3 regions of the Nonomuraea gerenzanensis genome follow, and region 3 is predicted to be linked to each of the others. Evidence: riboswitches for the same ligand, from Rfam matches in the RefSeq annotation. Region 3 holds a riboswitch; each other region holds the start of a gene.

Region 1 (10,432 bases), 4.5 Mb from region 3:
AGGTTTTCGGCGGCGGCGGGTCAGCCGGGGCCCGGCTTAAGCGTTACAGCGAGTGAAGAGACCGCGGGATTTTCCCCATGGCCCGTTCCATGGGTACGGCATCCGAACCGCTCCGTGCGACGGGCCACAAGCTCCGCGCGAACCGCAATGCCCGCCGCACAAGGCCAATGTGGGCGGCCGACGCCCGGTTCGTACGCGCGAACGTACGTTGAATGGGGCATGGCCGCCACACACGGCATTCGCCTCCGCCGCCATCACATATCCCGGCACCGGCGGTGAAACGGCGCCACGGGCAGAGCGGGGAACACACGCGTCCAAAACGCCCGGATATGGGCGCTCGGGAGATCATCTTCCGGAACGTCCCCCATTCGAGGGCGCCACGGAAACGATCATGCGCTTATGGCGGCCGCCGGGGTCCGAGGCGAGCATCATAAGCGCATGGTCGAGAGCCGGCTCCTCAGTGAGCGGCTTCGTACTTCTCCACGACGGTGGAGGCGATGCGGCCGCGCTCGCTGACCGGCAGGCCGTGAGCCTTGGCCCACTGCCGGATCTCGGAGCTCTTCTCGCGGCTCATCGCACGGTTGCCGCCCCGGCCGCGCCGGCGCGTGGATACGGCGCCCGCCCTGCGCGCATGCTGCACGAAAGGCGTCAGAGCGTCCCTCAGCTTCTTCGCGTTAAGGTCGCTGAGGTCAATCTCATAGGTGGAGCCGTCAATAGCGAAGCTGACCGTCTCATTGGCCTCGCCCCCATCGAGGTCATCGATGAGAATCTCCTGGATCTGCTTGGCCATGTACGCAATCCTTTCGCGGAGCATTGTTTCATTCGCCTGCCCAAACATATACCCGGAAAGGCGTGGAGACAATTCAGCGCTACGGGGATTCGGCTGACTAGCCGATCAGTTCTGGCTCTCGGGCTGATCCTCGCGGTTTCGCCGGCCCCCCAGGGCCTCGGACCGGACCAACTTCACTACGCCAAAGATGAAGGCGCCACCCACCACCACCGGGGGGATGAGCGCTGACAATACGTCTGTAAGGGCTTCCATTCGTCCTCGCCTCCACGGCTAGCGGGGTTTCGGGGGCGCATAAAGCGCTGGGAGCGTGACCACAGGGAGCCCGGCCCCCTCATGACGCCCAGGGCAGCAACCGCCCGCACCCGACCATAGCGCCACACACATGCCCTGCGTGTCGCAGGGGCGCCAACATCCGGCAACCCGGACGCCCCATAGCCTAATGCCAGTCTCTCCAGGCTCCTTACCGGATCAACCGAAAATTTTGCGAAAAGGCATCGCCCCTGGTACCGCAGGCTCAGCGAAGATCTTTTACCACCCGCGTTCCGGCCGCCCTGTCGTGCGGGCCCCGCTCCAGCGGCTTGTCGATCAGGATGAGCAACCCCACCCCGAACAGCAGCATTCCGGCCAGCAGATTGACCACCGGAATGCCCATGAGCATCACCGGCGCGGGATAGACCAGGGTCCGCTTGAGCAGAACCCGGCGCGGCAGGCCGTCCGGCACCAGGCGAATCCTCATGATCGCCTTACCGAACGTCCGTCCGTGCCGGGAATGCGCCCACCAGTCGTAGCCGGCATAAGCCAGCCCGGCGACCAGCCACGCGAGGACCCCCGGCAGCCGCCCGCCGATGACCTCGGCCATGCCGACAGTCCGGAAGAAGCCCCACAGCGCGATGAACAGAATGTAATAGAAGACCCCGAAGACCAGCGCTTCAATCAGCCGCGCACCGAGACGTTCCCACCATTCGGCGGGCAGCACGTCCGTCCGCGGGGCCGTCCCGGCCATAACTGCCACCTCGTGTCGTCGGGGCTCGGGTCGCTAACTAATTCTGGTACAGGTCCACACACAAAACATAGGGGCCGGCGAGGCCGGCCCCTATGTCGTGTCCGCTGCAGACTACTTGATCTTGACCACCACCGTGTTCGCGAACTTGTCCGCGAACGTCTGCTGCAGCGGCTTGTCCCAGAGCTGGGAGGCGCCGTTGAGCGCCACCACGGCCCAGGCCAGCAGGCTGGGGATGACGGTCAGCGGGACGGCGTTGAGGATCCAGCCGCCCCAGGTGGCCGCGGCGCGCTTCAGCGCCGCGTCGGAGGACAGGCCGCCTGGTGGCATGGCCTGGCCCACGTGCACGACCTTGATGCCCATCACCATCTTGCCGACGGTCTGGCCCTTCGCCTTCAGCAGGAAGAAGTCGAAGGCCACCCAGAGCGCCGTCACGATGACCGCCGAGATGATCGTCACCAGCGTCAGCGAGAGGAACCCGCCGCTGCTGCCATCCAGCGTGGAGTAGCTGGCCACGGCGAACAGGCCGAGCACGACACCGACGACGATGTTCACGATGAACAGGATGACGAAGTCGATGATCCTGGCCACCAGGCGCTGCCACCACTCGGCGAGCGGTGCCGGCGCCCCTGGGGGCTGCACGCCGACCGGCTGGCCGTAGGCCTGCCCGTAGCCGGGCTGGCCGTAGCCGCCTTGCCCGTACTGCTGCGGCTGCTGGCCGTAGCCCTGCTGGCCGAACTGCTGCTGCTCGTAGCCCTGCTGGCCGTAACCGGGCTGGCCGTAACCGGGCTGGGCGTAGCCGGGCTGGGACTGCGGCTGCTGACCGTACTGGGCCTGCTGGCCGTAATCCGGCTGCGACTGCTGCTGCTGACCGTAACCCTGCTGGCCGTACTGCTGCTGCTGGTCGTAGCCCTGCTGGCCGTAGCCCGGCTGGGACTGCGGCTGCTGACCGTACTGGGCCTGCTGGCCGTAATCCGGCTGCGACTGCTGCTGCTGACCGTAACCCTGCTGGCCGTACTGCTGCTGCTGGTCGTAGCCCTGCTGGCCGTAGCCCGGCTGGGACTGCGGCTGCTGACCGTACTGGGCCTGCTGGCCGTAATCCGGCTGCGACTGCTGCTGCTGACCGTAACCCTGCTGCTGGCCGTATCCGGGCTGGGACTGCGGCTGCTGGCCGTAGGCGGACTGCTGGCCGGACTGCGGTTGCTGGCCGTAGCCCTGCTGGCCGTACTGCTGCTGCTGGTCGCCGTAGCCCTGCTGCTGGCCGTAGCCCTGCTGGTCGCTGTATTGCTGCTGGCCGTAGCCGGGCTGCGACTGCTGCTGCTGACCGTAGCCCTGCTGCTGGCCGTACTGTCCTTGCTGGCCGTAGCCGGGCTGCGACTGCTGTTGCTGACCGTAACCCTGCTGCTGACCGTACTGCTGCTGCTGGTCGTAGCCCTGCTGGCCGTAGCCTTGCTGCTGCTGGCCGTACTGGGGCTGCTGGCCGTAGCCCTGCTGCTGCCCATGGCCCTGCTGCTGGCCGTATGGGGGCTGCTGGCCGTAGGCGTCGTCCGCCCGGTAGCCGACCACAGTCACGTCCGGGTCGGGCTCGCCAGGGTGGCGGCCCGCGTTGTGCTGCCCGTAAGGGGGATTCTCGCCGGATTCGTCCTGTGGATACGGCGGCTGTCCGGTGCTCACCGTGTCACCTCGCTTCGAGTGCGCATGTGGCACGTGTCAGGACACATGCCTGTGCTGCCCAACGTATCGACATAGGTATCAACAATCACCTTTCCATCTGGTCAAGGTCCGCGTCACCCGATGTCAGATGGAGCAGCATGCGGGTGTTGCCCAGGGTGTTCGGTTTGACGTGTTCCAGGTCGAGGAACTCCGCCACGCCCTCGTCGTACGAGGCCAGGAGTTCGGCGTACACCTCTGGTGAGACCGGTGTGCCCTGAATCGAGCGAAAGCCGTGTCTCGCGAAGAAGTCGACCTCAAAAGTCAGACAGAATACACGTCGCAGACCCAGATCCTTCGCGTGCTGTATCAGCGCCGAGACGATCCGATGGCCGACGCCCATGCCGCGGCACGCCGGATCCACGGCCACGGTGCGGACCTCCGCGAGGTCCTCCCACAACACGTGGAGCGCGCCACAGCCGACAACCTGCCCGCCCCTCTCGGCCACCCAGAACTCCTGCACGTCCTCGTACAGGGTCACCGTGGCCTTCTCCAGAAGCCGCGGGCCCGCGCCCGCATAGGTGTCCACCAGCCGCCTGATCACCCGGACATCGGGCGTGCGGGCACGCCGGACCACGACCGCGCTCTCGGGCTGGGTCTCGGACGTCGCCAGTTCGGCCACCTGCTCCATGGCTCTCCAGAGTACAGATGTCATTACGGCTCAGACCTAACTCCCATGTCTCGCCCCATCCTGTTACATCCGGTGGCCAGCCGAGCACGCTCTCCCCATCTGGCAGAAGCAGCAACGAACGGGACATAAAGCTCGTTCTGCCCGGTCAGGCACGAGATCACCTTGTGACCCTTCGGTTGTGAAACCTCTATGAACTCGGCAGTTCCGGTTGAGCACGAACTCGGAGTGCATTAGTGTCCAGCGACGATGTTCCCCGCGTGTCGCGCGCGCGGGACACGCCCAATCCCCGCGAGGGGAGCCGGGGACCCACCGGCGGCGACCCCCATCGCCCGCCATTCGGGGTGAATCCGAGTTGTTCGGTAGGGCTGCTCCGGCCCGAACCCGTCAGCTAACCCGGTCGGCGTAGAGGAAGGGAGCTTGGTTGGTGAAGCGCACGCGTCACGGCGGAGAGCAGGCGGCGGGCAGGCAGGCCCGCCCTCAGGGGCGTCTCGGGCGATCACGCCGCCTCGGCGGTGTGGTGAGTTTCACAGTGGCCGCGCTCCTGATAGCCATTCCCGTCACCCCGGCGTCCGCGGACCCAGAGCCCTCGCTCCAGGACCTGGCCAAGCAGGTCGAGAAGATGCACACCGAGATCGAGACGCTGACCGAGGAGTACAACGGCCAGCGGGAGAAGCTCAAGACCGCCAAGAAGGCCGCCGACGCCGCACAGAAGACGCTGGCGACCAGTGAGGCCGACCTGGAGGCCAAGCGCGCCAAGGCCGCGCTGCTGGCGCAGAACGCCTACATGACCGGCGGCATGAACCGGATGCTGGCCTTCGCCACCTCCGGCGACCCCGACACCTTCCTCGACCGCGCCGCCACCATGGACGTGCTGGAGCAGCAGCAGGGCGCCGAGGTCAACCAGGTCACGGCGGCCAGGGAGGCCGCCGAGCGGGCCAGGGCCGGCGCCAAGTCACGCATCGACGAGGTGCAGAAGATCGTCGGCGAGCTCGACGGCAAGCGCGACAAGATCACCAAGCTGGTCACCAAGGTCGAGAGCAACCTGTTCAGGCGGGCGCTGGGCGAGGCCGGCCGGCCCGGTACGCGGGCGCAGCGCGTCAACCTGCCCATCGTCGGCAGCGGCAAGGCGGCACAGGCGGCGCGGTGGGCGCTGACGCAGCAGCTCAAGCCGTACGTCTGGGGCGCCGAGGGGCCCAGCTCCTACGACTGCTCCGGCCTCGTCATGGCGGCCTACCAGAAGGTCGGCATCTCACTGCCGCACTACACCGGCAGCCAGTGGACCGCGGGCAGGCACATCTCGCGCGAGGAGCTGCGCCCGGGCGACCTGGTGTTCTTCTACAACGACCTGCACCACGTGGGCATCTACCTCGGCGGCGGGATGATGGTGCACGCGCCGCAGACCGGAGACGTCGTGCGGATCGCCTCGATCGCCAACAGGCCGTTCGCCGGAGCGGTCCGCATCGCCGACTGACCGCCCACCGGAGCGGTCCGCATCGCCGGCTGACCGCCCACCGGCGCCCCTCCCCCTGGGCACCCGCCGCTAGATCAGCTGGCGGCGCGCCGCCCACGCCACGGCCTCGATCGCCGTGGCGACGCCTATGCGGTCACAGATGCCGCGTAATCTCCGGCGCACGGTGCGCCCGCTGATATCCAGCCGTCTGCCCACCCGGTCGACCGTGACCCCCTTGGCCAGCTCCGCCAGTAACGCAAGATCCGCATGGGTCAGCTCAACACCTTCTGTGAGCACATCCATCGGGAGCCCTCCCCCCCAACAGGTGAACTTGGGCCTCGGGACCGGGCCGAAGTCGCTCCTCGCAGACCGTAAACGCATCCTGGAAAGGTCGTCAAGCATGACAATCTCTGCTCTTGACGAGCGCTATTGACATGATCCGATATATGTGACCTACTCGCGATATGTCGGCACCGATCAGCTCGGGATAAACGATCTCATGGAGCCTTCCGGCCCTCCGGATCCAGCGGTTTTGAGCCCGGCTGACGTCCTGGGTTTTGATCCGTTCGATCGGGCATTTCTGCGTGATCCTTACTCCCGTTATCGCGAGCTGAGCACGCGCGGCGCCCTCTTCCGTACGCGCGCGGGCCTGCTCGTCGCCACCACCCACGAGCTCTGCTCGACCCTGCTGCGCGATCCGCGCTTCGGCCGCGGCCCGCGCGGCCAGGACAGCGGAGACCCAGGTCAGCCCACCGCCTCGTTCCTGTGGCTGGACCCGCCCGACCACACGAGGCTGCGCGCCCTGGTGAGCAGGGCGTTCACCCCGCGCATGGTCGAACGGCTGCGCCCGCGCGTGGAGTCGATCGCCGCCTCGCTGATCCGCGCGCTACCCGAGGAGGCCGACCTGGTGTCCGGGCTGGCCTACCCGCTGCCCGTCATGGTGATCAGCGAGATGCTCGGGGTGCCCGCCGAGGACCACGAACGCTTTCGCGGCTGGAGCGAGAAGCTGGCGCGCGGCCTTGACCCGATGCTTACAGCAGACCTCTTATCGGAAACCGGGCGGGCCAGAAAGGAGTTCGGCGACTACTTCCGTGAGCTGGCCGCGCTCAGGCGGGAGCGGCCCGGCGACGACCTGCTGAGCGCCCTGACCCGCGTCCAGGAGCTCACCGAGGCCGAGCTGCTGGCCACCTGCGTGCTGCTGCTCGTGGCCGGCCACGAGACGACCGTGAACCTCATCGCCAACGGCGTGCCGGCCCTGCTGCGGCACGGGCTGCTGCCGGAGGCGGCACGACGGCCCAAGCACGTGGTGGAGGAGGTGCTGCGCTACGACCCGCCGGTGCAGCTCACCTCCAGAGTGGCCCTGGAGGACGTGTCGCTGGGCGGGACGCCGGTGCCGAAGGGCACGATGGTGATGGCGGTGATAGGCGCGGCCAATCGCGACCCGACGGTCTTTCCCGATCCGGACCATTTCGACGTGACTCGCTCACCGGAGCGGCACCTCGCCTTCGGGCTCGGCATCCACTTCTGCCTCGGCGCCACGCTGGCGCGGATGGAGGGCGAGATCGCGCTGTCGGCCCTGGCCTCGGCGGCGCCGGGGATGAAGCTGATCGAGCCGGAGCCGCCGTACAAGGAGAACGTGGTGCTGCGCGGGCTGGCGTCGCTGCCCGTGCGGCTGCGCTGAACCCCGGCCGGTGTGCCGGCCGGGGTCGCGAACCCTTACTGGGTGGGCTTGACCAGCGGGAACAGGATGGTCTCGCGGATGTTCCTCCCGGTGAACGCCATGATCATCCGGTCGATGCCCGCGCCCATGCCACCGGTGGGCGGCATGGCGTACTCCAGCGCCTGCAGGAAGTCCTCGTCGAGCTGCATGGCCTCCGGGTCGCCCCCGGCGGCCAGCAGCGACTGCTCGACCAGGCGGCGGCGCTGGTCGATCGGGTCGTTCAGCTCGGAGAAGGCGGTGCCCAGCTCGGTGCCGAACCCGATCAGGTCCCACTTCTCGGTCAGCAGCGGGTCGTCGCGGTGCACGCGGGCCAGCGGCGAGGTCTCCAGCGGGTAGTCCATCACGAACGTGGGCTGGATCAGCGTGTGCTCCACCAGCTCCTCGAACAGCTCCTGGACGAGCTTGCCCGCGCCCCACTTCGGGTCCCAGTGGATCTCGCGCCGATCGGCGATCTTGCGCAGCTCCTCCAGGCTGGTGGCGGTGGTGATCTCCTCGCCCACGGCCTCCGAGACCAGGTGGTGCAGCGGGATGCGGGGCCACTGCGCGCCGCCGAGATCGACCTCCGTGCCCTCGTGCACGACCACCGTGCTGTCGAGCGAGGCCAGGGCGGCCCGCTGGATCATCCGCTGGGTCAGGTCGGCCATGTCGTGATAGTCGAGGTAGGTGCCGTACGCCTCGACCATGGTGAACTCGGGGTTGTGCGTGGAGTCCGCGCCCTCGTTGCGGAAGGTCCGGCTGATCTCGAAGACCTTCTCGATGCCGCCCACCACGAGCCGCTTGAGGTAGAGCTCGATCGCGATGCGAAGGTAGAGCTCCATGTCGTAGGCGTTGATGTGGGTCTTGAACGGCCGGGCCGCGGCGCCGCCGTGGATCGGCTGCAGCATCGGCGTCTCGACCTCGAGGTAGCCCTCCTCGTGCCAGAAGTCGCGCACCGCGCGCACGGCGGCGCTGCGCACGCGGGCCATCTTCCTTGCCTCGTCGTTGACGATGAGGTCGACGTAGCGCTGGCGGACCCGCGCCTCGGGGTCGGTGAGCCCGATGTGCTTCTCCGGCAGCGGGCGCAGGCACTTGGCGGTGATCTGCCAGCTGTCGGCGAGGATCGACAGCTCGCCGCGGCGGGAGGTGATGACCTCACCCACCACCCCGACGTGGTCGCCCAGGTCGACGTCGCGCTTCCAGCTCGCCAGCGACTCCTCGCCCACCTTGTCGAGCGAGATCATCACCTGCAGGTCGGCGCTGCCGTCGCGGATCGTGGCGAAGCACAGCTTGCCGCCCACGCGGTTGAGCATGACGCGCCCGACCACGGCGACCTGGTCGCCGGTGGCGGTGTCGGGCTCCAGGCCCTGGTATTTCTCCCTGACCTCGGCGTTGGTCGCCGTGCGTGGGAAATTCACCGGGTAAGGGTCGACGCCCTCGCTGCGAAGGCGGTCGAGCTTCTCCCTCCGGATGCGCATCTGCTCGGGAAGTTCGTCGCTCACAACAACAAAGGGTAGGGGATATGGCGAACTGCAAGGGCTCGTCGGCCCGCTGAAGGAACGCTGCAGGGCCGCTGAAGGAACGCTGCAAGAGCCCCGGTTTACAACTTTCTTACGAGCTCGGGGGGGAGCCGGTAGGGAACCGGTCCAAAGGGAGCTCGAGGAGAGAAAGATGTTCAAGAAGATCGCGACCGGTCTCGCCGCTGTCGCCGCGACCACCGCCGTTGCCCTGGCGATGCCGGCCTCGGCCCAGGCGAGCTCGTACGACTACGCCGACGACTGGGGCCCCGTCTACGCCAAGCACGGCCTGGCCAAGGCGCAGGGCTGGATCGGTGTCGACTGGGACCACCACGGCGAGTCGAACGAGGTCAAGGTCAGGGGCAGGCTGTTCGACCGCGACGCGCGTACCTATGAAGAGGGCGGCAAGTGCGCGTACGTCCAGTTCGAGGCCAGCGACTTCGACCACGAGTGGTCCCCCGTCTACGCCAAGAAGTACTGCGGCTACCCCGGCTACAAGAAGTTCGGCTTCGAGGAGCACGACGTCTTCAGCCTGCGCGTGAAGGTCTGCCAGGTCGGCCCGCACGGGGGTTACCCCAAGAAGTGCGGTCCCTGGGAGTACCTCTACACCGCCGAGAGCGAGTGACCTAGAAGAAGGAACGGCCCCCGCGTGTCGCGGGGGCCGTTCCTTCTGTCATGAGGCGTTGCGGTGGTAGACCAGCCGGAGCCCGATGAGGGTGAGCCACGGCTCGTGCACGTCGATCGAGCGGGACTCGCCCACCACCAGGGCGGCGTGCCCGCCGGTGGCCACCACGGTGACGTCGTCGGGGTCGTCGGCCAGCTCGGCCGCCATGCGCTCGACGATGCCGTCCACCTGGCCGGCGAAGCCGTAGATGATGCCCGCCTGGAGCGCCTCGACGGTGTTCTTGGCGATCACCGAGCGCGGCCTGACCAGCTCGACCTTGTGCAGCTGCGCGCCGGCGGCGGCGAGCGCGTCCACGGAGATCTCGATGCCGGGGGCGGTGACGGCGCCGACGTACTCGCCCTTGGCCGAGACCGCGTCGAAGGAGGTGGCGGTGCCGAAGTCGACGATGACGCAGGGACCGCCGTACTGGTCGATGGCGGCCAGCGCGTTCACGATGCGGTCGCTGCCGACCTCCTTGGGGTTGTCCATGCGCACGGGCACCCCGGTGCGGATGCCCGGCTCCACGATCACCGCGTTCACGTCGCCGTAGTAGCGGCGGCACATCTCGCGCATCTCGTTCAGCACACTGGGCACGGTGGAGCAGATGGCGATGCCGTCGACGTCGGCCCCCTTCAGCAGCGGCGACTGGGCCAGCAAGCCTTGCAGGACGACTGCGATCTCGTCGGCGGTGCGGCGGGCGTCGGTGGCCAGCCTCCAGTGCTCGATGACGTCCTCGCCCTCGAACAGCCCCAGCACCGTGTGCGTGTTGCCGACGTCGATCGTGAGCAGCATCAATTACCCCCGCAGATCCAGTGCGATGTCAAGGGCCGGCGCTGAGTGCGTTAGCGCTCCCACCGCAAGGTAGTCGACGCCAGTTTCCGCCACATCATGGGCCGATTCCAAGGTCAATCCCCCGCTCGCCTCAAGCGCAACCCTGTTTTTCGCCCGATTTTTCACGACATGTACGGCCCGAG
Region 2 (10,432 bases), 5.8 Mb from region 3:
TGATGCGGTCGATCTCGATCGCGCCCGTGAGGTAGGAGGGCGCCTGCGTGGGCCAGGCGCAGTAGCGGTTCACCTCGCCCTGCGCGGTGCCGGGCGACAGCGACGCCTTGGTGGCCATGTGCGTCTCGGCCTCCTCGATCGTCATGTCCTCGCAGTGCAGGGCGGTGTCCACGACGATGCGGGCGGCGCGGAAGATGCGGCAGTCCAGGTGGGCCAGCTCGGTGGCCGGGGTGTCGAAGTAGCCCTGCTCGTGCAGCAGCTTCTCGACGTACAGGGCCCAGCCCTCGGTGAAGTACGGCGTCCTGAAGACCTTCCTGACCGTCCTGGGGTTGCCCGCCATGTACGACAGGTGCCAGTGGTGCCCGGGGTAGGCCTCGTGCACGGCGATCGAGGGCATCTGGGCCCGCGAGTTCGTGCGCAGGCGCTGGCGTACCTGCTCGGGGGTGAAGTCGTCCGGCGTGTAGGGCACGAAGAAGACGCCCGTCCGCGAGGCGCTGAGCGGCGGCGGCGCCAGGTAGTGCGCCACGGACAGGACCGGGCGGGTGTACTCGGCGGACGGCAGCACCTGGCACTCCTCGCCGTCGGCGAACGTCACCAGGTCCCGCTGCCGGACGAACTCGCGGGCCCGCAGGGTCTCGGCCTCGTACTCGGCCCGCATGTCGGCCAGGGTCGGTGGGTGGTCGTCCATGAGCTGCTCCATGGCGGCCCGCCAGTCGTGGGTGCCGTTGACCTGGAGCGCCACCTCACGCATGCGGGCGTCCAGCTCCGCCCAGGCGGCCTTGCCCTTCTCGTGCAGCTCGGCGGCGCCGTAGCCGAGCAGCTCGCGCTCGCGCAGCAGCGTGGAGTAGAGCCGCTCCCCCATCCGCCAGGTGCCGCCGCACTCGAAGCCGTCGAGGAAGGTGACCAGCTCGTCGAACGCCCGGGCGGCCGGCTCGGCGGCCTCGGCGAGGCGGGCGCGCAGGGCCTCGTCCTCGACCATGGCCGGGATCGTGCGGGTCAGGAAGTTGCGGCCGGTCCGCGCCTGGCCGAGCCCGCGCTCCACCAGCAGCGGGGCGGCCAGGTCCGGGTCCAGGTTGGCGCGGCAGGCGGCCAGCACGCCGGGCACCTCGGCCAGGCGGAGCAGCGCCGAGGCGACCAGCTCGGGCTCGGGCTTGAGCCGGCGCTGGAACGGCGTGTACAGGGAGGTGAAGATCGCGCCGAGGTAGACGCTCGGGTCGCGCCGCCACTCCGGCCAGGAGGCGAGCGCGATGGAGCCTCGGAGCTGCGACAGGACGAGATCTCTGTCGATCGCGTCGTCCAAGGTGGGCGCCTCGGCGGCCGACAGGCGGTCGAGCCAGAGCACCTGCTCGCGCTCGCGGGCCTGCCACGCGGAGGCGGTGAAGTCGCCGAGGGTGTGATCGTAGCCGTCGGCCCCGAGGGAGGCTGCGACAACCGGACGGTCGGAAAAGTACCACTTGAGAAACTCGTCCACCGGTGCACCATATCCTGAGCAAATGCCCCTGCAGATCACTGGCGCGCTAGGCGACCCTGACCTGATCCGCCTCCCCTGGGAGACCCCTCTCGAAGACTGGCCGCAACACCATCTGGTCGATCTGCCGCGCGGCATCTCGCGGCACGTGGTGCGCTTCGCCCGGCTGTCGGGCAAGGTGTACGCGATCAAGGAGATCAGCGAGCGCTACGCCAAGCGGGAGTACCAGCTTCTGTGGGACCTGGCCAGGCTGGACGCCCCCGCCGTGGAGCCGGTCGCGTACGTCACCGGGCGCGAGGAGGGCCTGGACGCGGCGCTGATCACCCGCCACCTGCAGTTCTCGCTGCCCTACCGCGCGGTCATGTCGGGCACCCTGCGCCCCGACACGCTCACCCGCCTGCTGGACGCGCTCGCCGTGCTGCTGGTGCGGCTGCACCTGAACGGCTTCTACTGGGGCGACTGCTCCCTGTCGAACACGCTGTTCCGGCGCGACGCGGGGGCGTTCGCGGCCTACCTGGTGGACGCCGAGACCGGCGAGATGCACCCGATGATCAGCGAGGGGCAGCGGCTGACCGACATCGACAACGCGCACACCAACATCTTCGGCGAGATGCTCGACCTGGAGGCCGGCGGGCTGCTGCACCCGTCGATCGACCCCATGGAGACCGCCGAGGACGTCGTGGCCCGCTACCACCGCCTGTGGAACGAGATCAACGAGAGCGAGATCATCGAGGAGGTCGACTGGCACCGCGTCGAGCAGCGCATCAGGCGGCTGAACCTGCTGGGCTTCGACGTGGCCGAGATGATGGTGCGGCGCAAGGTCGGCACCGGCCGCCTGATCGTCCGCCCCAAGGTCGTGGACGCCGGCCACCACCAGCGCCGTCTGCTCCGCCTGACCGGGCTCGACGTCGAGGAGAACCAGGCGCGGCGGCTGCTCAACGACCTCGACGGTTTCCGGGTGGCCAAGGGGCTGCGGCACGAGGACGAGGCGATCGTGGCGCACCGGTGGCTGGCCGAGGTGTTCCAGCCCACGGTGGAGGCCATCCCCGCCGAGCTGCGCGGGAAGCTGGAGCCCGCGCAGCTCTTCCACGAGATCCTCGACCACCGCTGGTTCCTGTCGGAGCAGGACGGCTCCGACGTCGGGCTGGCCGCGGCGGTGAAGTCGTACGTGGACAACGTGCTCGTGCACAAGCCCGACGAGCGGGCGCTGCTCCCGGACGAGCCCGATCAATAGGCCACGCTGATGCGCTGACGCGGATGGGCCTGGTCGTCCACCTCGTCGGCGATCGCGACGGCGAAGTCCTCGGCGGTGATGAAGCTGCGGCCCTCGGAGTCGGTCAGCAGCAGGTCGCCGCCGAGCCGGTAGATCCCGGTGCGCTCCCCCGGGGCGATCTGCGCCGCCGGGGAGACGAACGTCCAGTCGAGGTCCTCGACCTCCCGGTACAGGCGCAGCAGCGCGCGGCCGGCCAGCGCCTCCTTCTTGTAGACGTCGGGAAAGTCGGGCGTGTCGACCAGGTCCTGCCCGGGGGCCACCTGGAGGCTGCCGGCGCCGCCCACGACGATCACCCGCCGCACCCCTGACGTCCGCGCGCCGTCGATGAGCGCCCGGTTGGCCGCCAGGAAGGGCGGCTCGGGCTCGCTGCCGTCGCGCGGCGGGGCGATCGCGGAGACGATCACGTCGTGCCCCTCGGCCAGCTTCGCGGTGTCGTGGACGTCGCCCTTGACGGGGCCGGTGCGGCTGAGACCGGTCACCTCGTGGCCGCGTTCGCGCAGCTCGGCGGCGATGCGCTGCCCGACCATGCCGGTCGCGCCGAAAAGAAGGATCTTCATGTCCGCCAGAGTATCCATCGGATACTGGTTACTTCATCGTGCTATAAGTACCTTATGGATACCGGCGATGTCTTCGACCCCAATTGTCCGACCAGGGTGGTTCTGGACCGGATCGGCGATAAGTGGTCGGCGCTGGTGCTGCTCTGCCTGGACGGCGGGCCCATGCGCTTCACCCAGCTCAGGACGCGGATCGGCGGCGTCACGCCCAAGGTGCTCACCCAGACCTTGCGGGCCATGGAGCAGGACGGGCTGGTGACGCGGGAGGTGTTCGCGGAGGTGCCGCCGCGCGTGGAGTACGCGCTGACGGAGCTGGGGCGCTCACTGCACGGGCCGATCTCCGTGGTGGCCGACTGGGCCGAGCGCAACGTCGCGGAGATCATGCGCTGCCGCGAGAAATTCTCATAAATCGTACGTTTTTCCGTAGTAGTTGGGTTTTTGTACTTCGCAGCCGTATAAAACCCCCACGCCCGACAGCCGCCGCCACCTGCGCGTGCTTCCTTCGCCCTACGCTGACGGGGTTCCACCATGGTGAGGGAGGTCACGTGCTGGGAATCGACGGCTGCCTGGCGGAAGTCATGTCCATACCGGGCGCGCTGGACGCCATGCTGGTGGACCACACGAGCGGCATGGCGGTGGCCTTCAGCACGGCTGTCGGGGTGGACGCCGACCGGTCGGCCGCCGCGCTGACCGAGGCCCTGCGCGCCACCACCGACGGCCTGGCCCGCACCTGCCCGGGTGACGTGCTGCGCATCGACGACATGCTCGTCACCACCGACAAGGGTCACCATCTGCTGCGGCTGATGGAGACCGTCTTCGAGGGACCGCTGGTCATCTATGTACGCCTTGACCTGGAACGATCCAACCTCGCCCTGGCCAGGCACCGCCTGCGCACCATCTCCAGCCGGCTCGCGACGTGACCCATGACCAAGCTCGACACACTCCTGGCCGGGCTCGCCCGCGAGCATTCCACCGGCGCGCTCCAGGTCGGCAGGAGCGGCACGATCTTCCTCTCCGACGGGCGCGTGACGTACATGGAGTGCGCCCAGACCTCCAGCGTGGAGCGGCTGCTCGCGGCCAGAGGCTTGATGAGCGAGGCGGCGCTGCGGCGGCTGCAGACCGACGGCGGCTGCGAGCGGCTGCTCGCCGAGGCACCGCTCACCCAGGGCGAGCTGCAGTACGCGGTGCTCGGCGGCGTCCTGGACGCGGCCTTCTTCCTGCTGCCGGTCAGCGGGGCGCGGCCCAAGTTCCGGCCAGGGGAGCAGCACTGGCTGGGCGGGCAGTGGTTCTTCGACGTGCCGGGCCTGGTGCGGGAGTGCGCGCGGCGCAGGGCGCAGCTCGCCCAGATCTGGCCCTCCGCCGAGGTGGACAGCCTGCCGGTGCGACCGCTGCCGCGGCTGCCCGGCCACGCGGTGACGCTGAGCCGCATCCAGTGGGAGGTCCTCGTCAGGGCCGACGAGAAGGCGACCCCGCTGGAGCTGGCCAAGCAGCTGGGCCGGTCGGCGTACCCGGTGCTGGTCGCGGTGCGGCGGCTGGCCGCCTCGGGGCTGCTCGCGGCCCCCGACCTGCCCCAGCGGCGGACGCCGCGCGAGCGTCCGCCGCACGACCCGGCGGCGCGGGCCCAGCCGCTGGGCCCGCCCGTGACGGGCGATCCGACCGATCTGGCGCTGCTGATGCGGCTGAAGAAGGCGCTCGAGGAGCTGTCGTGAGGTTCCCCTCACTCAGGAGGAGGCCACCCGTGGAGCTGGGACAAGAGGTTCTGGAGGAGATGGCGCTCCTGCGCGAGCGCACCCCGGACGTCCAGGGGAGCGTCGCGTGCACCGTCGACGGCCTGCAACTGGCCTGCGACCTGCCCGGGAAGGCCGGCGAGCAGGCGGCGGCGCTGTCGGCGGCGCTGCTCGCGATGAGCCGGCGCATGCTCGTCATCTCCGGCCAGGGGGCACTGGAGGAGACGCTCATCTCCGGCACGGCCGGGTTCACGGCGTTCTACGCCGCCGGCCCCACCATCGTCCTCACAGTCCTGGCCGGGCCCGGCGCGAACGTCGGGCTGCTGCGGCTGGAGGGCAGGAAGACGGCTGCCAGCGTGGCCGCCGTCGCAGCTCGTCAACGATGAGAGGAGAGAACATGGCCGGCATGGACGTGTCGCTCAAGGAGATGATGACCATCGACGGCTCCATCGGGGCCGCCATCGTCGACCACGGCAGCGGCATGGCGCTCGGCGCGCTCGGCGGCTCCAAGGACCTGGACCTCCAGGTCGCCGCGGCCGGCAACACGGAGGTGGTCAAGGCCAAGCTGCGCACGATGGACTCGCTGGGGCTCAAGGACGCCATCGAGGACATCCTCATCACGCTCAGCGGCCAGTACCACATCATCCGGCCGATCACCGGGCGCAGCGGCAAGGGGCTGTTCCTGTACCTGGCGCTCGACCGCAACCGCGGCAACCTGGCCCTGGCCCGCCATCAGCTCCGAGGCATCGAGGAGAAGCTGGAGGTCTGACGCCCGTTCCGGTGGCCCGCCCTTGGGGGGCCGGGCCACCGGCGGCGTCGGCCTCGTCGCCGTCAGGCCGAGGTCAGCTTGGTGATCTCGGCGACGAAGCTCGGCCACAGCTCGCGCGGCAGGTCGTGCCCCATCCCCGGATACGTCACCAGCCGCGCCCCCGGGATCGCCGCGGCCGTGGCCCGGCCGCCCACCACCGGGACGAGCGGATCCGCCTCCCCGTGCAGCACCAGCGTGGGCACCGCGACCTGGGCGAGCAGCTCCGTACGGTCGCCCGACGCCATGATCGCGGCGAGCTGCCTGGCCGTGCCCGCCGGGTCGAAGCAGCGGTCGTAGGCCAGCCCGGCCATCGCCCTGATCCGTTCCTGGTCCAGCTCGTAGCCCGGCGACCCGATCGTGGACCAGGTCCGTACCGCCTGCTCCAGCACCGCCTCGCGGCCCTGGGCCGGCCTGCCCATCAGGATCGCCGCGGCGGCCTCCGTGGGCGGGGCCACCGACGGGCCGGGCGTGGACATGATCGAGGTCAGGGTCAGCACCCGCTCGGGGTGCCGGATGGCCAGCGTCTGGGCGATCATCCCGCCCATGGAGGCGCCCACGATGTGCGCCGCCGTCCAGCCGAGCACGTCCATGAGGGCCGCGGTGTCGTCGGCCAGGTCGTCCAGCAGGTACGGCGGTGCCGCGCCCGTCGCGGGCACGCCGTGGTCGTGGAAGTGGGTGGACAGGCCCGCGTCGCGGTTGTCGAACCGTACGACGTGGTGTCCCTGCTCGGCGAGGAGCTCGCAGAGCCCCTCGTCCCACTGGATGAGCTGGGCGCCGAGTCCCATGATGAGGAGCAGGGGACGGCCCGTGGGTGAGCCGAAGCTCTCGTAGGCGATTTCGATGCCGTTCGCGGCTGCGCGGGTGGTCACGCCGACCAGAATGACATTCTGGTCGGCTCCTCGTAAAGCGCCGGCGCTTGAGAAGCGCCGGGGTCAGCGCACGAGGAGGGCGCGCAGGCGCTCGCCGCCGAGCACCACGCCGCCGCCCGCCATCGACAGGACGCCCGCCGTCAGCGCGCCGCCGACCACGCCCGACTCCTTCGCCTCGCCCACGGGGGCGTCGAGGAGCTGGTCGTTCGCGGCGGCGGACTCCTCCTCAGACTGCGGCGGGGTCGCGGGGTTCGGGTCGCGCCGGGACCAGGCGCCGGTGGAGAACGGCACGGGGTGGTTCTTCTTGCCCACCCCGGCACCCCACTTGGTGATGACGTAGTCGACCTCGATGTGCCCCTGGCCGCCGACGCCGTCCACGCCCAGCGTGCTGGGGTTGAACTCGCCGCCGGTCAGCTCGGCGAACGTCTTGGCGTCGAGGTCCAGCATGATGCCGCGGTTGGAGGGCGCGCCCGGCCCGCGGTCACCCACGAAGAAGGGCATCTTCTTGCCCTTGTACACCACGTAACCCTCGGTCAGCAGCGGCCAGCTCGGGCTCGCCGCCAGCCCCTTCTGCATCGGCTTGCCGCTGGCCGGCAGGCCCGTGTCACCGGCGCGGCCGGAGGCGTCGTCCCAGAAGTACGAAGCCGTGGTCGAGCCCTTGAGCAAAATCTTCTGGCCGGTGTCGGTGTCGGAGTCGGCATGGGCGGCCGTGCCGGCGATGGTCAGCGCTCCGACGGTGGAGGCGGTGAGCACGGCGAGGGAACGCAGGCCAAAACGGGCAGACATGAAGCAGCAAAACCCTTCACTGGGGGACAGGGAGGTTGCACTCACGGAAAAAAGGGCGCGGCGGAGCAGAACTCCGCGATATCGCTACGCGAAGCGCAAGATACGAGTCTTCGGGGAAGGGGGCCGCTCAGCAGGCGGCCGGCAGGTAGCGGTCCGGGGGTACGACGCGCTGGTGCATGGGGTAGCTTGTCCTCTCCATCACGCCTACCGGGTTAGCTGACGGGTTCGGGCGTGGAGATGCCCTACCGGCACAGCGCCGGATTCACCCCAACAAAGGTGGTTCCCCGGTTCCCGAGGGTTCGGGATTCGGCGCCAACCGGTCGTCCCTCTGGGGTAAGGACTAGGTCACCGGCTGGTAATGGCGATTACCTTAGCCACGGAATCGGACATCTGCAAACGATTCGCCATGAATCACCATAAAGATCTACCTGCGTTCGGGAAGAAAAAAGGGGGCACGGCATGCCGTACCCCCGCCAGAATGTCAGCCTCAGCCGCCGCTCTTGCGCCTGAACGATCTTTTACTCGCAGCCGGACCGTGCGCCCCGTGGATCTTCGATGGGTCGCCGCCCCTGCCACCGGCGCCCGATCCCGCGTGCTGGTTGCGCTTGCGCTCCAGTGCCTCGCGGAACTTGCGCTTCAGCTCGTCCTCGGGAGTTTCGCTGACTTCCGGCTCCGGTGTATCCGCCATGAGGACCTCCATGGTGTTGGGGACAGTTCACAGCTTCGCACGGGACCGCTTATGACGCGAAACCGGGCCTGCGCGCAAGTGAAGGCCCGCAACCGGAAGCCCGGGCCGGGACCGGGCGGGCGACGTCGATCACGGTCCCCGTACACACCGGGTAAAGGGGATCCGCTCCGTTCGTGGTGTTGGGTTGGGACAGGTGCGGATATGGATCCCACGATGAGACTCCTCGGTCGTGACCTGGCGATGGATCTTGGGGCGGCGAGCACGCGGATCTACGTCAAACGCAAGGGAATCGTGCTCGACGAGCCCTCCGTCGTCATGTGCGACGACCGCACGGGCAAGATCGTCGGATACGGCGCGGAGGCCGCCGACGAGACCGGCGGGCGCACGCACTGGCCGGTCAGCGGCGGGCTGCCGGCCGACGCCGAGCTGGCCCGGCGCATGATCCGGCACTTCCTGCGCAAGGTGCACTGGCACCCGTACGCCAGGCCGCGCCTGGTCATGGCGCTGCCGCCCGACTCCACGGCGATCGACCGCGAGGCGCTGCAGGACATCGCGTACGAGGCGGACGCCAGGATCGTGCACCTGGTCCCGCACGCGCTGGCGGCCGCGCTCGGCGCGGGCATGTCGCGCGGCGGGCACACCGGCCACATGGTGATCGACATCGGCCGCGACGCCGCGCGGATCGCCGTGCTGTCGGGCGAGTCCGTGGTGGCGACCGGCTCGGTGCCGTACGGCGGGCAGGCCGTGAACCGGGCGATCGTGCGCTTCGTGGAGCGGGAGCACGGGCTGCAGCTCGACGACCGCGAGGCCGAGGCGGCCAAGCGGCACGCGCACGACGGCGAGGTCATGGTGCGGGCCCGCGACCCGGAAACGGGCCGCGAGCGGCAGCTCACGCTGCCCGTCCAGCACATCTTCGAGGCCACCGGGCAGCCGGTGGAGTCGATCGCGCGGGCGGCGATGGAGACCGTGGAGCGCTGCCCCGCCGAGCTGGCCGCCGATCTCGGGGAGTGCGGCGCGGTGCTGATCGGCGGCGGGGCGCTGCTGCGCGGGATCGGGCGGCGGCTGCGGGAGACGTTGTGCATGCCGGTGCGCAGGGCCGAGCGTCCGCTGGAGTGCGTGGCGCTGGGGCTTGGCCGGTGCGTGGACGAGCTGGGATTGATCGGCAGGCTCCGTGGCGGGCGGACGTGACCCGCGTACCCGGCTCGACGCCCTGGCCAGAAGGAGGCAGCGCATGACCGTCCGCGGCATCGACCACGTCGGGGTGACCGTGCCCGACCTCGACGCGGCCACGGAGTTCTTCGCCCGCGCGTTCGGGGCCGAGGTGCTCTACGACACCCTCCCCCGCGCCCACGGCCCCAAGGGCGGCTGGGCGACCGAGCGGCGGCTCGGGGTGCCGCAGGGCACGGCGGAGGTCGCGGTGCGCATGCTGCGCCTGCCCAACGGGCCGGGGATCGAGCTGTTCGAGTTCAGCGGGCCGCGGCAGGGCGGGGCCGCGTTGCCGTGCGATCTGGGGTGGCAGCACGTCGCCCTGTACGTGGACGACCTGGACGAGGCGCTGCGGATGGTCATGGAGGCCGGCGGGGTGTGGCTGTCGGAGCCGGTGCCGCTGCCGGGGCCCGAGGCGGGTGAGCGCAATCGGTTCGCCTACTGCCGGACGCCGTGGGGCGGGACGGTGGAGCTGCTGACGTATCCGGACGCGCAGCCGTACGAGAAGGAGACGGACCAGCGTCGCTGGCGTCCATGACGGCGCCGAGGCTGCCGTGAGAAGGCGAGACGGCCGTGGGATGGCTGTCTCTACCGGCACACGCGCAGGCCGGGGGCCTCTGCCCAGCCGGTCAGCGCGAGGACGCGGCGGACCGCGGGCGAGATCGGATCGAGGACCAGTTCGCGGTCCCCGGGTAATCGGGCCGCGACGACGACGATGAGGCGCATGCCCGCCACGTCGATGAAGGTCAGCCCCGACAGGTCGAGCCGGATGTCGTGGCTGCCCGCGAGCAGGGCCCAGCCGAGCGCGCCGGTGAGCAGGTGACGGTTGCCGCGGTCGATCTCGCCGCTGATCCGCAGGCCGAAGGGATGCGCAACGAGGGTGACGCGTGCTCGGTCATCGGGTTGGACGGTCATCCGGCTCCGTGGGGCAAACTGCCGTACATCTCGGCATCTGCCCTGAGGGGCCTGATGTATGCCGCAACCGGCCTCGCCGCGCCGTGCTTTTTGCGTGATTCACTCGTTAGCCGACGGTGATCTTCGATAGAGTCCCCG
Region 3 (10,432 bases):
CCGGCACTGGGAGGAGGTGTCGGAGGTCCAGGCGCGGGCCGGGATCCGGGCGGGGCTGCTCACGTTCGCGGGCTCGGCCACGTTCCTGGGCGGGTACGTGGCAGCCCTCGGCTGCGTCGCCTGGCTGGCCCGTGAAGGGCTGGCCACGGCGGGGGATCTCGTGCTGGTGGCCACGGTGGGGGTGCAGTTCGTCACGCAGGCGTCGCGGCTCGCGTTCCACTTCGGCGCGGTCACCGCGGGCCTGCGCGCCGCCACCCGCCTGACCTGGCTGCGCACCTACGCCCGCCGGTCTTCGCCGCCTGAAGGCGCAGGCGCCCGCCTTCCGGAGCGGCTCACCGACGGCATCACCCTGCACCGGGTGTCCTTCACCTACCCGGGCACCACCCGCCGGATCCTGCACGACCTCGACCTGCACCTGCCCGCCGGAGCCACCGTCGCCCTGGTCGGCGCGCACGGCTCGGGCAAGACCACCCTGGCCAAGCTCCTGTGCGCCCTCTACCACCCCGACCGGGGCGAGATCCGGGCGGACGACGTCCCCCTCCACGACCTGACACCGCAGGCGTGGCGGCAGCGCGTCAGCGCCGTCTTCCAGGACCTGGCCCGCTTCGAGCTGACCGCCGCCGAGACGGTCGGCGTGGGCGACCTGCCCCGCCTCGGCGAGCACGCGGCGGTGGTGGCGGCGATGGCCCGCGCGGGCGCCAGCGGCCTCATCGCGGCTCTGCCGGACGGCCTGCACACGGAGCTGGGCGACACCTTCGAGCGCGGCCACCGCCCGTCCGGCGGCCAATGGCAGCAGCTCGCCCTGGCCCGCGCCGCGATGCGCCGCTCCCCGCTCCTCCTCGTCCTGGACGAGCCGACGGCCTCCCTGGACGCCGCGACCGAGAGCGCGGTCTTCGCCCGCTACGCGCAGGCGGCTCGCCGTCACCCGGGCGCCGTCACCCTCCTGATCACCCACCGCTTCCCCACGGTGCGCACGGCGGACCTGATCGTCGTCCTGGACGCCGGCCGCATCGTCCAGCGGGGCACCCACGCCGACCTCATCGCCAGCCCGGGCCCGTACGCCGACCTGTACACCGTGCAGCGCGACGCGTACCCGGCCTGAGCGAGGCTGTCACGCCGGCTTGTGCCGCTGGTAGTGGCGGGCGACCCGGACCCGGTTGCCGCAGCGGGCCGCCGAGCACCAGCGGCGGCGCGGATGCGCGGGCAGGAACACCATCACGCAGTCGTCCGCCTCGCACTCGCGCACCCTGGTCACGGCCGGATCCGCCAGCAACTCGGCCGCCGCCTCGGCCAGCCAGGCCGCCAGCCGCACCCCGGCCTGGCCGTCGGCGCGGCGGCGGGTCGCGGTGACGGCCGCGCCGCTCCAGGACAGCTCGGTGATGGCGGGCGCGGCGCGCTGGGCCTCGTTGAGCGCCTCCAGGTCGGCCGCCGGTGGCTCGGTGCCGCGCCGGGCGTGGCCGAGGGCGCGGGCGGTGTGCTCACGCACGCGCCGCACGGCGGCCAGGTCGTCATGGGTCAGCTCACCGGTCGGCGGGAGCCGATCCGCTTGGAGCCGCAGCCAGCCTCGCAGGTCCTCGGGCGTCGCCAGCAGATCACCGACGGCTGTGCGGGTGTTCACCAGGTCCAGAGCCAGCGGCTCCCCGGTCAGCGCGTCGAGATCACTCATGTCTCTAATGCTACATGGCCGGGTTGACCCATTAGAAGAATTCACGCTATACCTAATGCATCATCCCGCCCCAAAGGAATTAGGAAGCCTGATGCTGCCTGAGATCACCCACCGGCACCTCGACATCGACGGCGTCCGCGTCTTCTACCGTGAGTCGCGCCCCGACCCCGCCGACGCCCCCGTGCTGCTCCTCCTGCACGGCTTCCCGTCCTCCTCACACCAGTTCCGCCGCCTGATGGACGCCCTCGGCAGCCGCTACCGGCTGATCGCCCCCGACTACCCAGGCTTCGGCCAAACCGAGACCCCGGACGGCTTCACCTACACCTTCGACCGCCTCGCCGACGTCACCGAGGGCTTCGTGCGCGCGCTCGGGCTCACCCGGTTCGCCATGTACGTCTTCGACTTCGGCGCCCCGGTCGGCTTCCGGCTGGCGGAGCGGCACCCGGAGTGGATCGCGGGGCTGGTGGTGCAGAACGGCAACGCCTACACCGAGGGCCTGTCCGACGGGGCACGGGACTTCGTCGCGCTGCGCCCGGAGACGCCGGGGGCCGAGGGGACGATCCGCGAGCTGCTCACCCTGGAGGGCACCCGCAGCCAGTACGAGACCGGCGTCCCCGACCCGTCCGTGATCGCCCCGGACGGCTGGACACTCGACCAGCACTTCCTCGACCTGCCCGGCCGGAAGGAGGCGCAGGTCGCGCTCGCCTTCGACTACCACTCCAACGTGGCCCGCTACGAGAGGTGGCAGGCGTGGCTGCGCGAGCACACGCCGCCCACGCTCATCACGTGGGGCAGCCACGACCCGTTCTTCCCCGAGCCGGGAGCGCGCGCTTACCTGCGCGACCTGCCCGAGGCGGAGCTGCATCTGTTCGACACGGGGCACTTCGCGCTGGAGACGCACCTGCCGGAGATCGCGCCGCTCATCGGCGGCTTCCTCGACCGGGTGTGGGGTTGATCCGTCAGCCCAAGTCGTCCCAGGTGACCTCCTTGACGGAGCCGTCGGGCTGGTAGCGGAAGATCCTGGGCTCGCCCATCTGCGCCGTCAGCTCCTCGGTCTGCGCGCGCCGCTCCTCGGGGGCCGGCCCGTCCGGGTCGATGACGGTGAAGCCGAGCAGCTCGACGTCCTCGGGCTCCGCGTCGTCCGGCTCGATCGAGCCCTCGATGGTGAAGCCCAGCAACTCGCGCAGCGCGTCCTCGCCGAGCTCCAGCGGGTGGAACGGCAGCGGGTACGGGCCCTCGTCCGGCCGGCCGGGCGTGGGCAGGACGGGGTGCTCGCCGTTCCAGTAGGGCAGCTCGAACGGGAAGGGGTCGCCGAGGTTCTCGATGACGCCGCTGTCGGGAGAGAGGCTGAGGGAGCGGATGAGGCGGCCGTCCTCCCAGACGGCGAAGGCCAGCCAGTCGACGACGCTGTGCATGGCGTGCAGGACGAGCCGGCGGCCCCTGCCGGCCTCGATGAGGTGGGCGGGGAGCTGCGACGGGTTGTCGATCATGAAGTGGTCGCAGCAGACGAGGTCCACGCCGGGGAAGCTGGTGGCGTAGGCGAGGTCCTCGGGTGGGCGGATGTGGTCGAGGAGGTTGCCGGGCTCGGCCTGTGTGATGTGCCAGCCGGGGAAGGACCGCTCGATCAGGGCCCTGGTGGCGGTCTCGTCCGGGCGGCCGGGGGTGCGCAGGAGGCGGGGGAGGGGGTTGCCGGGGGAGGAGTAGGCGATGACGCCGGTCTTGGCTCCCATGCGGGGCTCCTTCGGAGGCGGGTGCTCGGAAGAGGCAAAGTAGCGAGCCCGTCCGACAAAAGCCCGCGGCGGCGAAGCCCTGAGAACGCGACGAGCGCGCGTCCCCCAGGTGGGGACGCGCGCTCGTCGCGTCGCATGGAAGGCGGAGGCTCGTGCTCGCGCCTGGAACGTTCCGTCAGGAAGCGTACTGCGGGTAGCCGTAGCCGACGACCTGCGACTTCGGACGGATGCGCTCCTCGACCTTGCCGTTGCCGGTGTTGCCCTCGATCGTGGAGATGGTGCCGTTCTGGTTGTCCTTCACGACGAACCCGACGTGCTGGATGTCGCTCAGGCTCTTGCCGCCGTCCCAGGCGAAGAACACGACGGCGCCGGGCTTGGCGACGGTGCCGAAGCGGTCGTTGGCGGCGAACCACTTGGCGTGGGCGACGGTGTAGGCGTCCCAGCCGACCTGCGGGCGGGCGCCGGTCTGCTCGCCGACCCAGGAGACGAACATCGAGCACCAGGCGGCGTTCAGGTAAGCGGCGCGGTTGCCGCCGTCACGGGCGACGGTCTCGCCGGCGCGCTGCGAGGCGGCGTACCACTGCTGGAACTTGGTGCCGCCGCCGGCGGCGTTCTCGCTGGTGCCGACCTGGGCCTTGGCCATGGCCAGTACCTGGTCAGCGGTAACGTTGATCTTGGTCTCGGTACGGTCGTCCGCGCCCGCCTTGTGGGCGGCGATGGCGGTGGCCGGGTGCTTCGCGGCGGTGGCCGCGGCGACGCCGGTGGCGGTGTCGGCGTTGGCGGTCATGGCGTTGACGCCGAGGGCCGAGGCGATGACGGTGGCGCCGAGGGCGGCGCGGGCGATGTTGGTCTTCGAGACAGCGTTGAAACGGTGCTTGGCCATCGAGGGAGGTGCTCCTTGCTTCCATGCCGCTTACCGGGTTAGCTGACGGGCTCGGGCGTGGAAGCTGCCCTACGGCACCGGAGTGCCGATTCGCCCCAAAGACACATGGGTCCCCGGTTCCGCCAGGAGGCGGATTCAGCGGTCGCAGGACTATCCTGCGATTTGCGATCTTTCTTGCGATGGTCTGACATAGCCGGACAAACCGGACGTATGCCCCGAGTTGCCCCATAAGGTAATACATGAGGCAAGAGGATTACAAATCCATAAAAGCCCGGCTAGGCGAATTGCCTGCGAGCGTCGGCCAGAAGCCCCATCATGGCAAGGGATTCGTCAAGAGGCATGATCGAGGATTCGGTCCTGCCTTCGGCCGTGGCGGCGCGGACTTCGCGGAGCTCTCCGGCGTATCCGTTGTCCGCCGGATCGAGCACGTGCTCTTCCGGCTCCATGGAGGGCCCGGTGAGAACGATCCGCTGCGGAGCCCAGAACGGCGCCGGGATGTCCGCCCGCATCTGAGTACCTACAACACACGCCGTGTTCGGGTAATTCCCGAGCAATGAAGCGGCCACGAGAGCGTGTGCGCCGCCGGGGTAGAGCAACACGCCGGCCGCCTCCGCGTCCACCCCGCTCGGGGCCAGGGAGCCGGTGATGCGCAGGTCAGCGGGCATGCCGAGGAGCAGCTGGGCCAGCCCGAACGGGTAGATCCCCAGGTCGAGCAGGGCCCCGCCGCCCAGCTCCGGCGCCCACAGCCGGTGGGCGGGGTCGTAGGGCGCGGCGAAGCCGAACGTGGCCTGCACCGAGCGCAGCTCGCCGAAGCGCGGATCGGCCGCGATGAGCTGGATGAGCGGGTTGAACCGCGTCCACATCGCCTCCATCAGGAACACGCCCGCCTCGCGCGCCAGGCGCACCATCTTCTCCGCGTCGTCCACGGTGGCGGCCAGCGGCTTCTCGCAGAGCACGGCTTTACCCGCGGCGATGGCCGGCTCGGCCACCTGAAGGTGCTGCGCGTGCGGGGTGGCCACGTAGATCGCGTCCACCCCCGGGTCGGCGCACAGCTGCTCGTAGGAGCCGTACGCCGACTCCGCCCCCAGCGTGGCGGCCAGGGCCCGCGCCCTGGCCAGATCCCGTGAGCCGACGGCGGCCACCCGCATGCCGGGCTCCGCCGCGATGGCGGCCCCCACGGTACGGGCGATCCCGCCGGTGGCCGCAATTCCCCAAGTGAAGTCTCGCACCCGGAGATGTTATATGGGAGGTAAAGAGAGAGTTATGGGGGGATATGTAATTAAAGGCGTGGCGTCACAAATGTCACGCCCGTCACTCAGGTCATGTTGAACGTGTCGGGGTCCGGCCCCAGCCGCTGCCCCTTGTTCAGAGCCCCGATGGCCGACAGGTCCTCGGTGTCGAGGATGAAGTCGAACACGTCGATGTTCTCCGCGATCCGCGCGGGCGTCACCGACTTGGGGATCACCACGTTGCCGAGCTGCAGATGCCAGCGCAGCACGATCTGCGCGGGCGTCTTGCCGTACTTGCCCGACAGCACCGACAGCGCCGGGTCCGACAGCAGCCCCCTGCCCTGCCCCAGCGGGCTCCAGGCCTCGGTCAGGATGCCGTTGGCCTCGTGGAAGGCGCGCATCTCGCGCTGCTGCAGGTACGGGTGCAGCTCGATCTGGTTGATGGCGGGTGTGATGCCGGTCTCGTCCATGAGCCGGGTGAGCGTCCGCACCGTGAAGTTGGAGACCCCGATGGCCCTGGCGCGGCCGTCACGGTAGATCTTCTCCATCGCCTTCCACGCCTGCACGTACTTGTCCTGCTGCGGCACGGGCCAGTGGATGAGGAACAGGTCTATGTGGTCCAGGCCCAGCCTGGCGAGGCTCTCGTCGAAGGCGGCCTCGGCGCGGCCGTGGTCGCCGTTCCACAGCTTCGTGGTGACGAACACCTTCTCGCGCGGCAGGCCGCTGTCGCGCACGGCCCGCCCCACGCCCTCCTCGTTGCCGTAGGCGGAGGCGGTGTCGATGTGGCGGTAGCCGGCCTTGAGCGCGGTGGTGACGGCCTGCTCGGCCTCCTCGGCAGGGACCTGCCAGACCCCGTATCCGAGCTGCGGGATCTGCACGCCGTCGGTGTTGAGCATGAGCGAATTCATACCCTCCATTGTTCACGCCGCGTTTCTGAGGGCTTAAGGCGGTGGGGCTAGCTTGAAGCGGTCGTTAACGCGCCATCACCCCGCTGGGAGGGCAACGAGTGGTCGAACAGGCGTCGGCCTGGGTGGAGTCCCCGCTCCAGATGCTGTGCGCCGTCGAGGCCCACCACGCCGGGCTTCTCGGCCCCGAGACGGCTGTCGTGCCACGGGCGGGCCTGCGGCCGCTGAAGGCCACGCGGCGCGAGCTGCGCTCGCTGGGACTGCCGGACGGGCTGGTGCTGGCCGAGCCGCGCGAGCGCATGCCCAGGCGCGTGCAGGCCGTGGGGGACGCCTTCTCCGGCAAGGTGCAGCTGCGCTGGCTCACCTCCCGGCCGGGCCGCATCGTCATCGTGGATGACGGGCTGGCCACGCTGCGGCTGCTCGAACTGCTCGCCGCGGGCCCGTACCGGCCGCTGCTGCGCGCCCGCGCCCACCCCACCAGGCTGCGCTCGGCGCTCGGCCTGGCGGCGGCGCTGCGGCTGCGGTACAGCAAGGTGTCGGTCTTCACCGCCCTGAGCGTGGACGACAAGCTGGCCGAGGCCGTCCGCCAGGCCGGCGTCGACCTCGTCCGCCACGACTTCGCCTGGCTGCGGGCCCAGCCGCCCAGCGCCCAGGGCCCGGCCGAGCGCACGGTCGTGCTCGGCACCTCCCTGGTCCGCAACGGCCTGGTGCACCGCGACCACTACCTGCGCTGGCTGACCGACCTCGCCGCGCGCGAGCCGCTGGCCTACTACCCGCACCGCCGCGAGGACCCCGTGGACGTCGCCCTGATCCGGGAGCGCCCCGGCATCACCGTCCACGACGCAGGCGTGCCCGCCGAGCTGACGCTGCGCGGCCTGGACCCGGGCCAGCGCGTGCTCAGCCTGCCCTCGACGGCGATCACCTCGCTGCGGGTGCTGCTCAGCCCGCGCGGCGTCGCCGTCGAGCCCGTGGACGTTCCCGATGACTGGTGGACCAGCAGGGCGGCCCCCGCCCTGCGATCGCATTTGACCGGAGTGTCCAGTTGAAAGTGTTGGCGGTCGCCGACTCCGACTCGTATCTGAAATGGGCGGCCTGCCTGCTCGGTGACCTGCCTCCGGGCTGCGTCACGGAGCTGGTCGTGGTGCGCACGCCGATCGCCCCGTCCCCGGAGCAGATCGCGGCGGCGGTGAACGGCAGGGCGGCAGACCCGCCGCCGGTGCTGTCGGCGCGGTCCGTGCGGCGGCTGGCCGAGCGGACGCAGCCCGACGTGATCCTCGTGGCCTGCACGGGCCCCGTGGTGGACGTGCTGGTGGCCGAGGTGCTCGACGGGCTGCGCCCGCGGCCGGTCTTCGTCAGCGGGCTGCCCGGCATCTCGGTGCCTGCCACGGAGAAGGCGTGGATCTTCCGCAGCGGCTGCGACCTGTTCGTGGTGCACAGCGAGCGCGAGGTGGCCGAGTTCTCCCTGATCGCCGCCAGGCTCGGCGGGGGAGGGGCGGTGGGCCTGGCCCGGCTGCCGTTCCTGCGGCCCGAGCCGACCGCCGCGGGCGGCAACCGGGTCGTGTTCGCCACCCAGGCCAAGGTGCCCAGGGAGCGCGAGCAGCGCGAGCGGATCCTGCTGTCGCTGGCCGAGCTGGCAGGGCGGCGGCCCGACCTCGACGTGGTGGTCAAGCTGCGCGCCCTGGAGGACGAGCGGCAGACGCACAACGAGCGCTTCCACTACCAGCGGCTGTGGCGGGAGCTGGGCGAGCCGGGGCGGCTGCTGTTCGCGGCCGGCTCGATGCAGGAGCAGCTCCAGCAGGCGGCCGGGTTCGTGACGGTCAGCTCGACGGCGGCGCTGGAGGCCATCGCGATGGGCGTGCCGTCGCTGGTGCTGAGCGACTTCGGCGTGAGCGCCGAGATGATCAACCTGGTGTTCGAGGGCAGCGACCTGCTGGGCACTATGGACGAGCTGGCCGCGGGCGAGTTCCGTACCGCCTCGCCGGCCTGGTGCGCGGCCAACTACTTCCAGCCCGCCGAGGAGAACGACTGGGCGGGGCTGCTGGCCGGGCTGGTGGTCTCCCGGCCGCGGGTGCCCGCCACGTCGCTGCTCGACGGGCCGGAGCACGCGGCGGGGCGGCGCCGGGCCCGGCTCCGGGTGGAGGTGCCGCCCAAGATGTTGCGGGTGGGGTACCGGGCCAAGCGCCGCATGCGCCGCTACCTCAGATCGCTGACCTGATCTTCCTGCGGATCCTGGAGAGCGCGCTGGGCTTGTCGGTGACGAAGCCCAGCGTCTCCAGGCGCTTGCGCTTGAAGTAGCGCCGGTCGAAGTCGATGCCGTCCGGCCGCAGGTCCGGGTAGGTCTCGGCCTGCATGCAGTAGCCGACGGCCCGCACCAGCGCCTGCAGGTCGGTGACCGGCGGGCGCTCGATCTGCCCCTCGGGCGACAGCCTGGGCAGCATCGCGTCCACGATGGTGGCCGGGATGCGGTTGCTGTTCTCGTACGGGGTCAGCCGCTCCAGCACCAGGTCCGTGCCGTAGGAGGCCACCTGCAGCCCGAAGTAGCGCTGCGCGGTCACCAGCCCCGTGGAGAAGCAGCCCACCACCAGCTCGGGCCGCAGCGCCGCGAAGCACACCTCGGCGGGCACGCTCTCGCCCGCCACCGACAGCCGCACCCCTAACGGCCCGGCGGCGGCGCGCAGCAGCTGGGCGTGCCGGCGCCCGGCGGCCGGGTGCGGCTTGAACACGACGTCGGTCAGGCCGCGGGCGACCAGGGCCTTCAGCATGGTCTCGTGCAGCCCGGCCTCCTCCTCCGGCGTGAGCAGCTCCAGCGCCGACAGGTACTGGCCGAGGATGATCGCCTGCCCGGCCATCATGTCGGGCGCGGTGGCGGTGACGTCGTGCACGATCGACAGGAACCGCTCGTCGGGCAGGATCTCGGGGGCGACGCCGTACTCGCTGAGCAGGAGCGGCTTCAGCCCCGGCACCAGGTCGAGGTGGAGCAGCCGGCCGATGCGGCGGAAGATCTCCGCGGGCAGCGGGTCGCGGGTCGGGCCGTAGCTCATCAGCCCGTCGGAGTAGACCGTGATGGGGCAGTCGCGCACCAGGCCCGCGATCGTCCGCGCGGGCGGCACCGCGATCGACTCCAGCACCAGCTCCTCGACCCCGTCCAGGCCCCAGTGGGAGCGGATGAGCCGCTCCATCATGGGCACCTCGATGACGCGGGCCCGCCAGTCGGACGGGTGCAGCGGCGCGATCAGCTCGTTCCACGAGTGCACCTCGTCGAAGCGGGAGCGCAGCGCGGCGAAGCCGGGCGTCCTGTCCAGCGGCGCCGACACCTCGGGGATGGCCGCGTTGTTCGAGACGATCAGGACGCGACGGCCGGCGCCGAAGCGGCCCTCGTCGATGGCGGCCGCCAGCGACATCGCCCCGAACAACGTCGAGGCGTAGAAGACCTTCACCTTTAGGACTCCTCCCGGTCGCGGCGGACCCGGACGTGCGGGCTGGGGGGCAGATCGGGCACCAGGGCCCGCAGGATGGCCTCGCGTTCGACGGACATCCGCGACACCGACTCGGCCACCAGCTCCGGCGGCAGCGCCCGCACCATCTGCGCGCCGCGCGCCTCGAAACGGGAGCGCAGCGCCGGCGTGAGCCGGTCGCCGATCTCCAGGTGGTGGGCGAGCAGCGCGCAGAAGTTCCGCGCGGCCTTGGGCAGGAACTCCGGCTCCAGGTCCTTGAAGACCAGCTCGAACGCGTCGAAGAAGTGCAGCTGGCGCTCGTCGCCCACCTGCGTCAGCGACCCCGACACCATGCGCCGGTAGAACACCCCGGCCAGCGACGCCACCGCGAACGTGGCGGCCTCCCTGTGCAGCCGCCAGATCCACGGCCGGTCCTCGGCGGTGTGCAGGGAGCCGGGGAAGTGCAGCAGGTCGCCCAGCGAGCGCTTGTAGACGCCGGCCCAGGCGTAGGGGTAGTCCACCATCGTGCGCACGTTGGCCGGCAGGATGGCCTCGCGGGGGGCGAGCACCGAGCCCCGTCGCGCC

Evidence for each region. Region 3 has a riboswitch for cyclic di-AMP ahead of LCN96_RS20355 (CHAP domain-containing protein). Riboswitches for the same ligand answer to the same signal wherever they lie in the genome.
Region 1: it holds a riboswitch for cyclic di-AMP, as region 3 does, so the genes downstream of both, LCN96_RS54965 (C40 family peptidase) here and LCN96_RS20355 (CHAP domain-containing protein) in region 3, are expected to answer to the same signal.
Region 2: it holds a riboswitch for cyclic di-AMP, as region 3 does, so the genes downstream of both, LCN96_RS57265 (hypothetical protein) here and LCN96_RS20355 (CHAP domain-containing protein) in region 3, are expected to answer to the same signal.

Annotation. Positions count from the first base shown of each region.
Region 1 covers NZ_CP084058.1:11,781,459-11,791,890, forward strand. Annotated here, with positions in the region: gene LCN96_RS54945 (histone-like nucleoid-structuring protein Lsr2) at 458-790, opposite strand; gene LCN96_RS54950 (RDD family protein) at 1,305-1,793, opposite strand; gene LCN96_RS54955 (RDD family protein) at 1,905-3,464, opposite strand; gene LCN96_RS54960 (amino-acid N-acetyltransferase) at 3,550-4,131, opposite strand; cyclic di-AMP (ydaO/yuaA leader) riboswitch at 4,398-4,549, shown strand; gene LCN96_RS54965 (C40 family peptidase) at 4,649-5,602, shown strand; gene LCN96_RS54970 (LuxR C-terminal-related transcriptional regulator) at 5,672-5,884, opposite strand; gene LCN96_RS54975 (cytochrome P450) at 6,114-7,262, shown strand; gene lysX (bifunctional lysylphosphatidylglycerol synthetase/lysine--tRNA ligase LysX) at 7,298-8,779, opposite strand; gene LCN96_RS54985 (hypothetical protein) at 8,949-9,419, shown strand; gene LCN96_RS54990 (type III pantothenate kinase) at 9,468-10,250, opposite strand; gene LCN96_RS54995 (L-aspartate oxidase) at 10,254-10,432, opposite strand, start outside.
Region 2 covers NZ_CP084058.1:10,069,746-10,080,177, forward strand. Annotated here, with positions in the region: gene LCN96_RS46800 (DUF885 domain-containing protein) at 1-1,471, opposite strand, end outside; gene LCN96_RS46805 (DUF4032 domain-containing protein) at 1,494-2,702, shown strand; gene LCN96_RS46810 (NAD(P)-dependent oxidoreductase) at 2,696-3,298, opposite strand; gene LCN96_RS46815 (winged helix-turn-helix transcriptional regulator) at 3,353-3,703, shown strand; gene LCN96_RS46820 (roadblock/LC7 domain-containing protein) at 3,841-4,215, shown strand; gene LCN96_RS46825 (hypothetical protein) at 4,219-5,004, shown strand; gene LCN96_RS46830 (roadblock/LC7 domain-containing protein) at 5,034-5,408, shown strand; gene LCN96_RS46835 (hypothetical protein) at 5,420-5,791, shown strand; gene LCN96_RS46840 (alpha/beta fold hydrolase) at 5,854-6,699, opposite strand; gene LCN96_RS57265 (hypothetical protein) at 6,763-7,485, opposite strand; cyclic di-AMP (ydaO/yuaA leader) riboswitch at 7,672-7,807, opposite strand; gene LCN96_RS46850 (DUF5302 domain-containing protein) at 7,973-8,173, opposite strand; gene LCN96_RS46855 (rod shape-determining protein) at 8,387-9,361, shown strand; gene LCN96_RS46860 (VOC family protein) at 9,405-9,917, shown strand; gene LCN96_RS46865 (STAS domain-containing protein) at 9,968-10,294, opposite strand.
Region 3 covers NZ_CP084058.1:4,273,713-4,284,144, forward strand. Annotated here, with positions in the region: gene LCN96_RS20335 (ABC transporter ATP-binding protein) at 1-1,102, shown strand, start outside; gene LCN96_RS20340 (CGNR zinc finger domain-containing protein) at 1,112-1,666, opposite strand; gene LCN96_RS20345 (alpha/beta fold hydrolase) at 1,758-2,621, shown strand; gene LCN96_RS20350 (DUF6928 family protein) at 2,626-3,396, opposite strand; gene LCN96_RS20355 (CHAP domain-containing protein) at 3,572-4,279, opposite strand; cyclic di-AMP (ydaO/yuaA leader) riboswitch at 4,292-4,430, opposite strand; gene LCN96_RS20360 (Gfo/Idh/MocA family protein) at 4,555-5,508, opposite strand; gene LCN96_RS20365 (aldo/keto reductase) at 5,595-6,416, opposite strand; gene LCN96_RS20370 (hypothetical protein) at 6,515-7,459, shown strand; gene LCN96_RS20375 (DUF6716 putative glycosyltransferase) at 7,462-8,628, shown strand; gene LCN96_RS20380 (alpha-2,8-polysialyltransferase family protein) at 8,612-9,850, opposite strand; gene LCN96_RS20385 (glycosyltransferase family 2 protein) at 9,853-10,432, opposite strand, start outside.